One region of the Psychrobacillus sp. FSL K6-2365 genome, then DNA from elsewhere that is predicted to be linked to it. Evidence: a T-box and tRNA genes for the amino acid it is inferred to sense, from the RefSeq annotation. Region 1 holds a T-box; the other holds one or more tRNA genes.

Region 1 (7,544 bases):
GAAACCGGAGAAAAGATAATGGGCTTTGGTCATCGAATTTACAAGACAGAGGATCCTCGTTCAATTATACTGCGAGAGAAATGTTTAGAGCTTCAAGGAAAAGATGCATGGCTAGATATTGCAACAATCGCAGAAAAAGAAATCATCGAGTTATTAGCGGAGTATAAACCGGGTAGGAAGTTATATACGAATGTAGAGTATTATGCGGCAGCTATTATGCGCTCAATTAACATGCCGTCGGAATTGTTTACTCCGACCTTCAGTGTCGCTAGAATGGTTGGTTGGACAGCCCATGCAATTGAACAGTTGGAAGACAATACAATTTTCCGTCCACAGTCTATATACGTAGGGCAAATAAAATAATTCTTATAAGATACCGTTTCAGTAACAAGAAACGGTATCTTTTTTGCATTGAAAAGGAAATCGATACGTCAAGGCGAATATATATATAGTGAGATGTAAATGAAAGGGGAATGTATATGAAATTTATAATAATGGGAGCAACTGCAATTCTTTCAGGAATCATGTTATTTGGGATGACATGGATTGCAGCTGCTATATATACAACTAGAGAAGGGGGATATGGCAGATTTTCTGATGCTATAGATGTGATAGGGTATTTTCCGATAATTATAAGTATTATTTTGGTTATAATTGGTATATCTTTTTTTGGAACTGCTTTTAATAAACATTTAGAAGACAAGTAAACTGTGATGAATTACTAAACGTCAGTGAAAAGTGTTGGTTAAATTTAAGAATTTTTCTGTGATTTTCTAGAAGTATTTTAATCGACATTGCAAGGATACGGAGGAAAGACACATGGTTATAGTAGATTAGCTTACTTTCTAGGTAATCGGTTTGTCCTTGAATATATGGAGAAGCATGGTGAACAAGCCACCATTATTGCTTGGAGGGAAGAAAATTTTGAAGCGAAAATAGCGCAATGGCTATCTCAAGAAGGAGCAGATAAAAGTGAATAATTTTGAAGAATATAATGATCCAATTTCCTACGATATTGAAAACGATGCCTATACTAGTGAACTTAATTTACTTACAGAATGGGCTATCAAACAGGGAGGTCCAATTATAGATCTGGCATGTGGGACCGGTAGAATGACGATCCCTTTAGCTAAAAAGGGCTTTGAATTGATAGGGGTAGATTTACATAGAGGTATGCTTGAACATGCGAAGAGGAAAGCGGAAAATTTAAAAATACAAATTAAATGGTTAGTTCAAGATTGCACAGTGCTTCAACTAGAAGAAAAAAGCCCGTTAATGTTTATGGTTGGGAACTCCTTTCAACATTTTCATACAAATAAACAACAAAATCTTGTTTTAAGGTCTATACATAGCTATCTAGCAACAGATGGAATTTTGGTATTTGGGATTAGGTTTCCAACGGCGGAAGAATTGCTCCAACCAAATACAGAAGAGTATTGGAAAACATATATAGATACAATTGAGAATAAAGAAGTAAAAGTATATACGATTAGTAATTATAATCCTTTAGAACAAATACAGCATTATACAACAATCAGAAAATATATGGATAAAGGTAATGTTGTAAAGGAAAGAAGAACGAACATTAGTTTAAGATACACATATCCTAAAGAAATGGAACGGTTACTATTTGAAAACGGACTAGATATTTTACATGTCTATGAAGATTGGAATAAATCATTATTAAGTAAAGATAGTGATGAGATGATTTATGTTTGTAAAAAAAGATAAAATTGCACTAAGCACTATCCGACGTGGATTATTTACTAATAAGCGTGATATATGTTAGGTAAAGTATAATAAGGATCATTTATGTCTAAAAGTGTTTAGGAAGACACTCATAGTCTTGGTAAATTAAACGGTCAAGATGAGTATTTAAAATACCTAATGTTTCTAAACGCAGTGCTGATTTAAGAGTGAGGATTATTCCTCACTCTTTTTTATAGGACGATATAGTTAGGTTTTCTATATTATACCTTTACTATTTGATTCAACTTTTCAAAAAAGTTTATTGACAGTATCAGTAAAATGTTTTATCTTTGTGTTAACCTTAAAAAATAAATTAGGTTAACACATCGGGGGAGGTTTTATATTTTGGAAAAAAGTAATATTTATCAATACTTATTAGCGGCAATTGGGGCTGCTATTATAGCAATACTCGCGCAGGTGACGATTCCTCTGCCACTTGTACCAATTACAGGGCAAACTTTTGCAATCGGTTTAGTAGTTACCATTTTAGGTATGAGATTAGGTGTATTATCGGTGATGGTATATATATTAATCGGAGCGGTAGGAATGCCAGTATTTAGTGGGATGTCAGGAGGATTAGGAATTGTAGTTGGACCAACAGGTGGCTATATTGTTGGTTTCTTGCCATCTGCATTACTTATGGGACTTTATATGAGAAAATTTGGTGTCACAATTTCACATGCTATTATAGCTAATTTAATTGGTATGGTTGTTACATTGGTATTCGGGACGGTTTGGTTAAAAATAATAGCTGATTTGACGTGGACTGCAGCATTTATGGGTGGCGTTGCTCCATTTATTATCGTAGGTGTAATAAAAGCAGTACTAGCTGCATGGTTTGGAGTTGTCGTTCGTCGTCGATTAGAAACAGCACGTTTAATCGTAGCTAATACATAAAACAAAATGTTTTTTGTTTAAATAACTTCCAGGGTAGTTTTAAATGATGACGGGTAACTTTGAAAACATTTGTAGTGGACCTTTTTTATGTCGGAAAGAGGAGGTAGCAAGTGGAATAGATAGCTTGCTGTCCACTTGCCACCTGAATTCATATACAAGTAATTAGTTTTCTGTAGAATGGGCAGTGAGTCAGGGAATGATTTTGGATTTGTTCGATTCATTGATTGGGAAAAAGACAGATAAATTATACTTTGCTCATAATCTTTCACTTGTTGACAAATTTTAATAATGAATGATTTATGTATTTAGATGGAAGTTATTAGAAGGTAGTAGAAATCCATTTAAATAAAAGTGCTATAAGATAAAGAGGTACACCGACAATGATCAGCCCTGCTATAAAGTAAGATACATAATACAAAATATCATGTATAGCACCAGCAAAATCATCAATAAAACTTTTCATGATATATCACAACTCCTTCACTATTTACTATTTTAACATAAATAAATTAAACTTCTTGTGAAGTTCAGAATTTTATGTATAATTATCTTAACAAATATAAAATAGTAGCGATGAAGAGGAAAAGTAAAGTGATGATGTTATAAAGAGAGCTTCTGCTGGTGGGAACGAGGCAAACTAGTCATTTGAACATGATCTCTGAGCTTCGTACTGAACGTTATGTGACTAGTAGGATACGACAAGGTTTGGCACTTGTTATCCCTGTCAAAGTATAAAGGCTAATTGCCATGTACTTATAAAGTCAAACGATGTGAGTTGTTTGAAAATTAAGGTGGTACCACGAGTATAATAACCTCGTCCTTATCGGAAATTTTCCGGTAAGGACGAGGTTTTTTGTTTATTAATAAGGAGGAATAGGAAATGAGTATTTTTATTGGAGGGGCTTGGCCTTATGCAAATGGCTCTTTGCATTTAGGACATATTGCAGCATTATTGCCAGGGGATATACTGGCAAGGTATTTTAGACTAAAGGGAGAGGATGTACTATATGTTTCGGGAAGTGACTGTAATGGAACACCTATTTCTATAAGAGCTAATAAGGAAGGGATTCCGGTAAGGGAGGTAGCCGATAGATACCACGATGAGTTTGAAGATTCATTCCGTCGTCTAGGGTTTTCTTATGACCTCTATACGCGAACAGACAGTGAGAATCATCACCAAGTCGTAAAGGAACTATTTTTAAAGCTATTAGATAGTGGGTTTATTTATAAAAAAGAAATAGAACAGACCTATTGTGAGATAGACAAACAATTTTTACCAGATAGATATGTAGAAGGGAAATGTCCAAATTGTGGTAGCAGTGCTCGTGGAGATCAATGTGATAATTGTTCCAAGATATTAGATCCATTAGATTTAATCGACCGAAAGTGTAAGCTTTGTGGAAGTGAACCGACAACCCGTAAAACGGAGCATTTTTATTTTGAGTTAAGTGCTTTTCAAAAACAATTAGAGAAATATGTTCACGAAGCTAAGATTATTGAGTTATGGAGAGATAATGCAATTCAATTAACGGAGCGGTATTTAAAGGAAGGACTGTTAGATCGAGCAGCCTCTAGAGATTTGCCAAATGGAGTTAGTATTCCTGTAAAAGGTTATGAGGAAAAGAAAGTTTATGTTTGGATAGAAGCAGTAGCAGGATATTATTCAGCAAGTAAAGAGTGGGCAAAGAATTCTAAAAAAGAAGATATAGCATATTGGTCAGAAGAGACGATCTCATACTATGTGCATGGAAAAGATAATATCCCATTTCATACACTAATTTGGCCAGCAATCTTATTAGGGATAAATAACCAGGCATTACCTACACATATTATTTCAAATGAGTATTTGACGCTTGAGAAAAGAAAACTATCTACAAGTCAAAATTATGCGGTTTGGATACCTGATATTTTAAAAAAATATCATCCTGATTCCATTCGTTACTTTTTAACGATCAATGCTCCAGAGAATCGTGACACTGATTTCTCTTGGAGAGAATTCATCTACAGCCATAACTCCGAGTTGCTTGGTGCATATGGAAATCTGGTGAACCGAACATTTAAATTCGTAGAGAAGTTTTATGAAGGTAATATACCTGTAAACAATATAAATGAAACAATAATAATACAAACAGAAAGATTATATGAAGAAGTAGGAGAGCTAATAGAAAAAGGTCATTTTAAATTAGCATTAGAAAAAATATTTCTATATATTCGTAATGGTAACAAATATTTTGATGCTCAAAAACCATGGATTCAACTAAAAGAAGAGGAATTAGAATGTAAAGGTACGATTGCTACTTGTGTATACATTATTGGCAATATAGCGCAAATATTATCACCATTTCTACCCTTTTCAAGCGAAGAAGTAAAGGCAAATCTACAAATAGATAAATTCTCTTGGCAGCCTTTTAATCCGGCACCAATTCAGTTGCAAACGGTTAGACCTTTATTTGAAAGAATAGATATTAGTGTAATACAAGATGAACTAGATAAACTAATGGAAAGTGCAAATTGGCAAACATAACCAGGTAAAAGGAGTGGAATTCCATGGCATTTTATGAAATTCCACTCAAGTTCTACTTTTCTTTTTTCACAATAGTATAGTCAATACTCAAAAAAGGAATGGAGAAGATTTTCATCCGATGTTTAGCAAAAAGCTCCCCATTTAGTTCTTCATCTATAAAAAACTGCTCTTGAAGAGGAAGCTTAAAGACAATGTTGCGAAACGTCAAGTAAATTCCAGCATCAGAATTGCCGTTTCCGCTACTTGTCAATAGTAGGTTTCCATTGTTTTGCTCATGCAGTTCAAGTATGCCGATCATGGATGTGAAAGGGAGTGGCAGTGCAATATTCATATAAGTTTTCTCGCCCTTTACATATGAAGAGTATAAGGCGACAAAAATAACGTCAGATTCTATTTTTCGAAGCCATGCCCTAGTTCTAATACGACCGTCGTTAACAGCAATAATGTCGCCAGTCATTTCCGTTTTCTTAGAAGAGTAGGGTAAATTCAACTGTTGGATTTTTTGACTAATAACTCCATAGACAGCCGCAATTGGTTTAAACCACGGATACCAATGTACTTCTGAAAACAAATGGTATTGTTTAGTATTTTCGTAGAATTCTATAATTTTAGGCTTCACATTATCCCTGTTAATATAAACCCCCATATCATCTACGAGTCCAGTGTAGCTTTCGTTACCTTTGTTTGGCTCTAGTATTTGTTCACCAATAACAAGTTTCCCTCGTATAACACTAATTGGAAAGGTCAATTCTTTATAGAGAGTAGGAGGTGTTGAAATAGACCAACCGATAATACCAACTAATCCAAATAACAAACAGTTAAAAAATCCGTGAAACTTTAACATAAACTCAATACTGACATGGAATACTCCAAAAGCATTTCCAAGTGCATATAGTAAAGAGAATATAATAGTAATTCCTAATGCACTAAACGAAATTAAAATCAGCGTTTTTTGTACATTCCCTTTAAATGGAATTTTAAACGCTAGAACGATAAAACCATAAATCCCGATAATATATAGTAGTACAGATACTAACTCAAGCCAAGGGGAGAATGTAATCCCTGCTGCAACTATTAATGGCGATACTAAAATTATCGTAGCAAAGAATGGGTAACTCTTAGGTTTATAAAGTCTACCAGCAAAACCTATAAAAATAGGTAATAGAAAAGAGGAATAATGGAAATGGATTGCCGTAAGCCAAGTTAACATAGGGGAGAACCCAGTATCAAACCCTATTTCGTAAATAAAAAACCATATCCCTCCCAAGAATAAATACATAAGGCCAGTATCTATGGAAAACTCCTCTATATGAGTAAATCCTCTTTTAGCAAAACGTATAAATCCGCATATAGCAACGGCAAAGGTAAACAGTAAATAGATGAAAGCAAGGATAAAGTCAAAACTAGTTTTTTCTGTTATTTGAAGTACAATAACCGAAAAAACAGCAGGAAGAACAAAATAATACATTCGTATTTTTAGTTTTAGAATGAGTTGCAAAGTTAGCGGGACAAATAAGAGTTGTGCTATTGTCAGCATTAAAAAGTACCAAGGATTCACAGTGAACAATGCAGTAAAAGTAAATAAAATTATATGTATACTAGCAAGAATCTTATAGGTCATCAGCTCGGAATTCCCCCTTATATTCAAATAAAGTACCAATTAGCGGGTTCGTAATCCATACATGTATACAAAAACTATCATTTTCCTTCACATAACTTTCCTTGACTAAAACATTTCCTTGAAACAATTTTGGAATAGGCAATTCAAATTTTCCAAGTAAGATGCGTTGTTTTTGTGATTCGATTCTTATATGTCCTTGATCTGTAACTTCAAAAGTCAACTCAGAGTAAAATAGACTAGGTTCACCCAGATAGTCCTTCACTAATTGCTTATCAATATCTAAGGTCATGAGAGCATTAAAATCCCGGTTAATATTTGGGAAATAAAATCTTCTTTCCCAGTGAACCTGTTGCTCACCGTTAGATCCAATTTGTTGTTTATTGATAATATGAAAAGGTATATTATTCCCATGTTCAGGGAACAAGAATTTTCTGCGTGCAGCAAATAGTTTGAATAGATACAGCCACTTTGGACCACTAGTTATTTTATGCATAACTCCAGTTGCTTTAAAGGTTTTATCATCTTTAAACCCATACCTTTTTTGAAGCATTGGGTGCATTTTATAAAATTGTTTACCAAGAATTTCTTTATAAATGGACATGTTTGAGCTCCTTACCTTACGCGTTTACATCTTCTAGCTGTAGGGATATTCTTACTTAAAAACAAGCCAATGATCGTTAGGACGATTAACGATAAGTTAAATGTTATCGGATTGAATGGATGTGAAAGTACCGAAGAGTCGGCAACTATTGC
Region 2 (7,544 bases), 2.2 Mb from region 1:
AATAGATTGTATTTTTACTAGAGGATGTATACACATCATGCGTAATTTGAAAACGAACGGACGATTTACAGGTCAATTGAATATGTTCATATGGGTGGTGGATTTCTTTCATAGCCGTAATTTCAAACGGTTCATTCCACAGTTCATATAATAGAGGCACTATTAAACGCTCTCCTACCATTTTTGCTCGTGCTTCAATAGGTAAACAACAAACAATCTCCATTTGTCCAATTTCTATGTTTAATACGTCTATTTGAAAGAAAGGTATATTTGCTTGTTGGAGTTTTTGTTTAATCACTTCCTCATGAGACGAGTACATTGTTATATTATTTTCCAAATTGTTCATTAGTTCACTCATGTGATTGCCCATATCTTTCAGTTTGAGTGCAAACATCTTTTTTCCGTGCTGTAATTCATATGTTAGCTGTTGTTTGGCTTCTTTTTCCTTCAACTCATGCATCACTTGAATTGGTTTTACACATTTATACTGAATTCTAGTCTCTGTTTGCATTCTAGATTTTTTAGGCTGTTCCTCCCACTCCTTTATCAATGCAGGCATACCGTTAGATTTCTCTCCCCAACACTTTTCGTATTGAAAACACGATTGACAAATAGGTAGTGGCTCTGTTTTTTCATCTTTTCTCAAAGCTTTTGAGTCAAATCTTTCCGATATAAATCTGGTAATGAAGTCGACAAAATGCTGGAATTCTTGGAGCTGATGATTTACTTTTTCCGTCATCCACTTTTGTCTTCTTAACAAAACACTTGTTGTATCCGGATATAACTGATTCCTTAATTGCTTAATCCATGCAGAAGGAACAATAAAAAATAATAGTGAGGCGATAACAAGCGATCCTATATAAACAGAGTCTAGAGGTAGTGTACGGTCATATAAAATAAAGAAAAACGTTGCGCCTAGCATACTAAATGCTTGCCACAGTCTCCCAAAAGGCTTATGCAGTCCTGCTAGGAAGCCTGTAACCGCGTAGACTGCAATCATTCCGCTAAAGCTAAGTTTAGAAATACTCAATATCGTACCTGAAAGTACCGCAACTACAGTGGCAAGTTGTACACCACCAATAGCTGCTGACACTGCAATTACTAGATGGGCTGCCATCAGTGGAATCGAAACATATCCAAATATATACGAAGACATTCCAGTTAAAACAAGTGCTCCTATAAGCAATGCTGCCCCCATTCTTTCTACCGTCCACCTTTTATGCAATAAATCTGGAAACGGAAGGAATAATTGAAACAAAAATATTGTCATGAATAAACTTAATATGCCTTCGTATGCAATGGCTAACCAAATAGAAACTGGAATCTCTCCACCATACGAAACAAACTGCCATACAATCTGTATACATACAACATCTAACAGTACAAATATAGGTAAAGGAATTTTATTAATAAATCGATTTTGATAAAACGGAAATAATAATGCCTGAATTGCATGGATAATTACTTGTCCAAACCCTAGAGTAAAACTACCTAGTATAGCACCTACAACTGTCCAAGGTACAAAGCGTTGAAACCTTAGATTAACTAACGCCCAAAGGGGGAGAAAAAACGGAACTGAGGCCTCGAACAATACAACCTGTGCTAGAAAAAATGAGAGTAGTAGGAAAACTATAGAAAAGAAAAGAGTAATTCTTTTAGCTTTAAAACCCTCCGTGATTCTTCTCAACGATATACTGCGTTTTTGTTCCTGTTCATAAATCGTCTTCAAAGCGAATACCTCCTATTCAACTATTGATGGAAGTATACCTATTATCTTCTCAAAAAGTATGTCTGTTTCTGACATGTATCTCAAATAACTTTTCGACGTCATCAGCTAATAAACTAAAAAGTTTAATTATTTAGAACAAACTTTCTTTTGATGTTTATAAAATTCCTTTAAAGAAGCATTGACACTTCGACAAAACGATTGTAATATATAATTTGTTCGGTAAAACGGCGGCCTAGCTCAGCTGGCTAGAGCGTACGGTTCATACCCGTGAGGTCGGGGGTTCGATCCCCTCGGCCGCCATAATTCCGGCCCCTTGGTCAAGCGGTTAAGACACCGCCCTTTCACGGCGGTAACACGGGTTCGAATCCCGTAGGGGTCATCTAATAAAAAGCAGTTCCTAAACCTATGTTTAGGAACTGCTTTTTTATTTTTGGATATATACAATTTGTCGAAGTCCTAAATAAAACCTCACAATCGGAAATCGAGGTTGAATCGCTACTTATACGGAGGAGATTTGTTCTCTGTGATGGTCGTCATGCTCTAAAAACCCTGTGAAATAACTACGAATAGAGGATTTACTTTCTCCAATGTAAAAAGCTTTGTCCCATTCTATTTCATCCGTTTGCTGAAGCTTTTCGATAATACGTTCACGTTGTTTTTTTGCAAAAGAAAGGGTTTCTTTAAATGCTTGTTCATGAGTAAGGGCTGCGGCTTTTGCGTTAAATGTTTCAAAATCTGGAAACCTTTCAAGCTTTTCACCTTCTTTCATATTAGGCAAACGTTGTTCGAGAGTAAATCGATCCCATTCTGCAAGATGCATTATTATCTCATTTGGCGACCATTTCCCTTTGGCATATGGAGCATTTGCTGTCGTTTCGTCTAAAGTAGTCAAAGTGTCTAGCCACTGGATATACTCACTATGCGCTCTAAGTAGTTCTTCTTTTTTCACAGGATAACCCCCATTTATTTATATACCTTGGCCAAAAGTACATTCATATAGTGAAATCTTACAACGCTCATTTTCGCTTCAGGTAATTCTTATTTTTCAAAGTAATTATGGAAGCAACTAAGCCTACCTAAAAATATTATGTCTAAACAAATAGTCGTACGATATATCAATAAACAAGTACTCACTATTATTAAGAGGGATTGAGAAAGTACGCATCATTTCGCCCGTAACAATGTCACTGTACATGTCCGAAAACTCACCACTTTGGTCATTACGCATTTTTATAATAGTTTTTAAAAAATATGGACGCCAACTCCAGTTTTTATTGACCGCATCTTCTTGCACACCCCATTTTTTGTCGACACGCATAATATTAGGAGAAAGTTGGAATCCGTCTTCATCACAAATATATATTCGGAATGAACAATCATTTAGTTCTTCTGCAAGTAATAATAATTGCGCTACATTTTCGCTATTCGGATTTATAAGCTCAACTGCTTTTTCTAACATATTTTGCAGGTTTTTCAATTCATTGTATTTTTCTTCAAGTAATCGCTTTTCTGTCGTAATAAATTGTTGACACTTCTCTTTGAAATGATCTTTTAGCGAATCTTTTAAAATTATGTTTCTCTGAGCATCCGCTAGGTACTTCCCTTGATAATATCGCCCTCCATTTTTCCAAGCAAATTGAAGTTGATGCACACTATCAATTCCTTCAAACAACATATTTGCTCCCATTTTACGAGCCAGCGATCCTAAGGAAGCAAATAAGTCATTTTGCGCACTCCACGATTCATAGCTCAGTTTTTCTATATTTACTTTTAATATATTTGGTGACAACATCTTTATATAATCTATATGACTTTCAGAACCTACTTGATTTATAGCTATTTTCATACCGTATGTACGGTAATATCTGAGTATATTACTAAGTTGGCTAAAATCACCTTTATAATCATGTTCTGAAAGTACAAGTACAATTCGTGAAAGTGAATCCTCTGAGACATACTCATTTAAAATATTGAAATAACTCTCTCCATAATCTAGTATGAGTAAATTTGCGTTGCATGGTAAATATATATCGTAGTCTTTTGTCTTTTCCATTAACTCTGAAAGGGCTAAACGAAGTATTTTATGTTCAATTTCAACACGATATTCTACTGGAATATCCTCATCATATGCTAAAGCGTTTAAATTAATAAGCTTTTCTTTATTAATAAGCTTTCCTAAAACTTCATAAGCAACAACAATATGTTCGTCCGCACTAAAAATCGGTTGATAATATGCTTTTATATGTTCTATATTCGTTAGTACATCAATTGCATCCAACTAATAAACCTCCTTGAAAGATCAAAGAATACCTATGTGAGTTAATCTCATAATAAAGTAGTTATGAAATTAATTCATGTTTATTTGAAATACTAGAGTACACCTTACTTTAAGGATATGCTGAATCTCATATTTTGTGTACAAAAAAAAGGTGTTAGCAAAGCCAAACACCTTTTCATCTATATGACATTTTTTCTACCTATAAAACAGACAGCATATTATCCTCTTTTAGCGCCTCTGCCACCGCGCTTAGATTCTGTCGCGCGCTTTAACGTAGACAAACGATCTTCACTATCTTTCAAGAATCTAGCCATTTTTTGCTCAAAATTCTCTTTGCTAGGACGATCGCGATCATTTGGGCGATTGTTGTTTCTAGGACGCTGAGGACGTTCGGGTCTCTCTGGTCTTTCCGCTTGAGGCTTTGCTTTTCGAATAGATAATCCGATTTTGCCATCCGCTTCAACATTCATCACCTTAACTTCAACAACATCTCCAACCTTCAGATGCTCATTAATATCTTTTACATAATTGTCCGCCACTTCACTAATGTGAACTAGACCTGTTGAGCCTCCTGGTAGTTCGACGAATGCTCCGAAATTTGTGATTCCTGTTACTTTACCTTCTACCTTGCTGCCTACTTCAATTGACATAAAAAAAATGCTCCTCCTTAAAATTTAAGCGACTCTTTTTCGAACTTATATGCTTTTTACATACAAATCCCTACCCTTATTATAGCTAACAAAAAAAGAGTGTCAATAAGACTACTCTTTTGCTTTTGGTTTTTTAAAATTATTTTTCCTCTTTACCAGGTAAAGTGAATATAATTTCACCCTCCTCTGAAAGGAAATACTGCTTTCTTAATAGTTTGCCAATGTACTCATCGTCGTTCAACTTTGAAATTTGCACTTTAAGCATTTCTTGCTCTTCTTTCACTTTCTCCAACTCTTGAGCCACTTGCTCTTTTTGCAATTGTTTTTCTTCATATGCACTTTTACTGTTCAATAAGGTAGATATTAACAATCCAACTAAGGCAACAGATAAAATTGTAAACATGAATAATCTTCTCGCTAAACGAACCTTTTTTGCTTTATTTCGATTTTCTTGGCGTTCGATAGAGCGAACATAATCAGTATTAATCGATGCAATTTGTTTCTTTACAGGTACGTTTCTTTGCTTCTCACTCATTTTGCTCTCTCCTATCAAACTATTTCATTTTTTTAGTGTACTTTCTATTATAACGGATGTTTGGCTTTTTCTGAAGGGCCAAATGCCACGTTTTTTGAAATAAAAAATGAAATGGTTTAAAAATAAATGAGATAAGCGTCCATATAAGTAAAAAAGTTTTATTAACTACTAACCAGATGAAACAAATTATCCACCAAATTGGTTGGATGATTAGGCGTAAAAAGATTCTACCAATTAGACGAAACACTGGCTGAAATAATTGATCGTATAAGAGAATACCTACAATTTGCGCAAGCGGATCATAAATTCTCCATACGCCATCTCGTACTTCAAAAAGTACAAAAAAAGAACATAGTCCAAGTGCAATCCAAACAAATATTTCAAGAACAATACGATATTTATAAACGTAGGAACGCCTAGGGAAACTTCCCGTTACAAAGCGCGTCCCTTCGATTATTGCCCCTACCAATATCCCACTAAAGACCATTAGTAACAGACTAAAGAATTGTAATGAGAGTGTCATCCGAATAATTTATGAAGTAATCCTCTAGCGCCGTCTAAACTTTGCTCTTCATCATATTGCATCGCCCGAACGATTCCTTCCAGTGTTAGTAATCCTTTATCAACATCCAGATGGACAATTTTTAAGTCTTCTCCCTTGATGTGAAGTATACCTTGAGAAGTTCTCACATAAAATTCTTGTTGATCGAATCTTTCAATAGATTTTACAGATGTCAGGTCCATACGTTTACGATTTCTAAGAGAAATCAAGTGGTCCCCCGATGGAATTGTGATAGTTTGGTTTTCTGCTTGATATTGCATATATACTCTCTCCTCTCCTTGTCCTACTTTATTGTATGCGCATAAAAAAAAAGCATGACAACTACCATGATTTTTTTCTAATTTTATAAGAAACTATTTAATTTCTATTTGGTATTACTAAGGATTCCATTGCACTTGGAAATAAAGGGATCAAATCTACCGAATATAAACTTCTGATTTTCCATTTCAGGTGGAGCTTTCCGCGGGGTGAGATGAGCTATCACCGTCGCTAACACGTCGCTGTTTCACTTATCCTGACGGAGTCGCCACCTTTCACTACAACGCTTAACACTTAGATAATAAGATTAGTCCAGTTAATGTAGGGAAAAACTATTTGCAATCATTGTTGACTTAGAAATGCGATTATTTCATGATGAATGAAGGAATCAGACTTTCTTTTTACTAGTGGAAATAAAGAGAAGTAGTAAGTATTTGCTTCGTAAAGAAGCGAAGTAGGTCACGAAATTACTTCTTCGTGAGCTTCCTCTATGAATAGGCAAGTGTGTTATCCCTAGTTATCCAAACATGCACTAACCTGTTTTTTTAGCTTTGTAGGATGACGACGGACAGACAAACGCCATAAGATTACCAAAAAAAAGTGATATTGGATGTGACGGAAGTCACAACCAATATCACTAAAAATGCACTAGGTAATCATATAGCAAAACGTTTGTCCAAAGCACTTTGAAAACGTTAGAAACAGGTTTTGATCTTAAAGGAGCTAGAGTGTTTTTGTCCAGTTTTTCTTATTAATCTTCATCATCAATAAATTCTGGATCTACTTTTTCTAATCTCTCTTCTTTTATAATCGTAAACATCAATGAAGCTTCTTCTTTTTTTGCAGAGTCTCTAACCGCATCAACCGTTGCAGTTACCACTTTTTGTCCGAACCTAATTGACAATTCATCTCCAGCTTTCACATCTGAGCTCGCTTTTGCTACTTTTCCATTAATTGTTATTCTACCTTGGTCCGCCACTTCTTTTGCTAATGTTCTACGCTTTATAAGTCTGGAAACCTTTAAATATTTGTCTAATCTCATTTTTGGTCACTACCCCTCTAATTTTTTTGCATCTTTCCAATATTGGTCTAGCTCTTCTAAGGTATAATAGGAAAAGTCACCTTTTCCGTTCTTTACACTCTGTTCTATAAATTGGAATCTGCTTTTAAACTTCTTATTAGCCTGAATCATAGCTTGCTCTGGAGATAAACTATAAAAACGAGCTAAATTTACAATTGTGAATAACACATCACCTAATTCATCTACTTGAGTGTCCTTCGTACCCTCTGCTAATTCTATCTTCCATTCGTCCAATTCTTCCTCGAACTTTTCCCAAGCACCAGAAACATCGGGCCAATCAAAACCTATCTTCGCAACTTTTTTTTGATAATTAAAAGAAGTAAGTAGGGATGAATCAGTTCGCATTTCCCCTTCTAACAATGAATCCGCAGAATTTCTATTTTCTTCGGATTTTATTTGTTGCCAATTACGCAGAACATCCTCTGTGTTATCTGCTTTTACATTACCAAAT

Evidence for each region. A T-box is a leader RNA that pairs with one kind of tRNA and senses whether it is charged. The one in region 1 lies ahead of metG (methionine--tRNA ligase), so its partner is inferred to be a tRNA-Met.
Region 2: it encodes a tRNA-Met, which carries the amino acid that the T-box ahead of metG (methionine--tRNA ligase) is inferred to sense. The anticodon was not compared.

Annotation. Positions count from the first base shown of each region.
Region 1 covers NZ_JBBOOO010000001.1:2,252,917-2,260,460, reverse strand. Annotated here, with positions in the region: gene MKY29_RS10865 (citrate/2-methylcitrate synthase) at 1-363, shown strand, start outside; gene MKY29_RS10860 (hypothetical protein) at 480-707, shown strand; gene MKY29_RS10855 (hypothetical protein) at 795-980, shown strand; gene MKY29_RS10850 (class I SAM-dependent methyltransferase) at 973-1,731, shown strand; gene MKY29_RS10845 (biotin transporter BioY) at 2,095-2,646, shown strand; gene MKY29_RS10840 (hypothetical protein) at 2,966-3,109, opposite strand; T-box leader at 3,211-3,471, shown strand; gene metG (methionine--tRNA ligase) at 3,527-5,170, shown strand; gene MKY29_RS10830 (YndJ family protein) at 5,223-6,791, opposite strand; gene MKY29_RS10825 (DUF4166 domain-containing protein) at 6,781-7,392, opposite strand; gene MKY29_RS10820 (DoxX-like family protein) at 7,404-7,544, opposite strand, start outside.
Region 2 covers NZ_JBBOOO010000001.1:66,705-74,248, reverse strand. Annotated here, with positions in the region: gene MKY29_RS00355 (SpoIIE family protein phosphatase) at 1-1,729, opposite strand, end outside; tRNA gene MKY29_RS00350 (tRNA-Met) at 1,956-2,029, shown strand; tRNA gene MKY29_RS00345 (tRNA-Glu) at 2,037-2,108, shown strand; gene MKY29_RS00340 (DinB family protein) at 2,229-2,678, opposite strand; gene MKY29_RS00335 (EAL domain-containing protein) at 2,802-4,007, opposite strand; gene MKY29_RS00330 (S1 domain-containing RNA-binding protein) at 4,226-4,657, opposite strand; gene MKY29_RS00325 (FtsB family cell division protein) at 4,797-5,192, opposite strand; gene yabQ (spore cortex biosynthesis protein YabQ) at 5,212-5,715, opposite strand; gene yabP (sporulation protein YabP) at 5,712-6,014, opposite strand; gene MKY29_RS00310 (RNA-binding S4 domain-containing protein) at 6,764-7,054, opposite strand; gene mazG (nucleoside triphosphate pyrophosphohydrolase) at 7,064-7,544, opposite strand, start outside.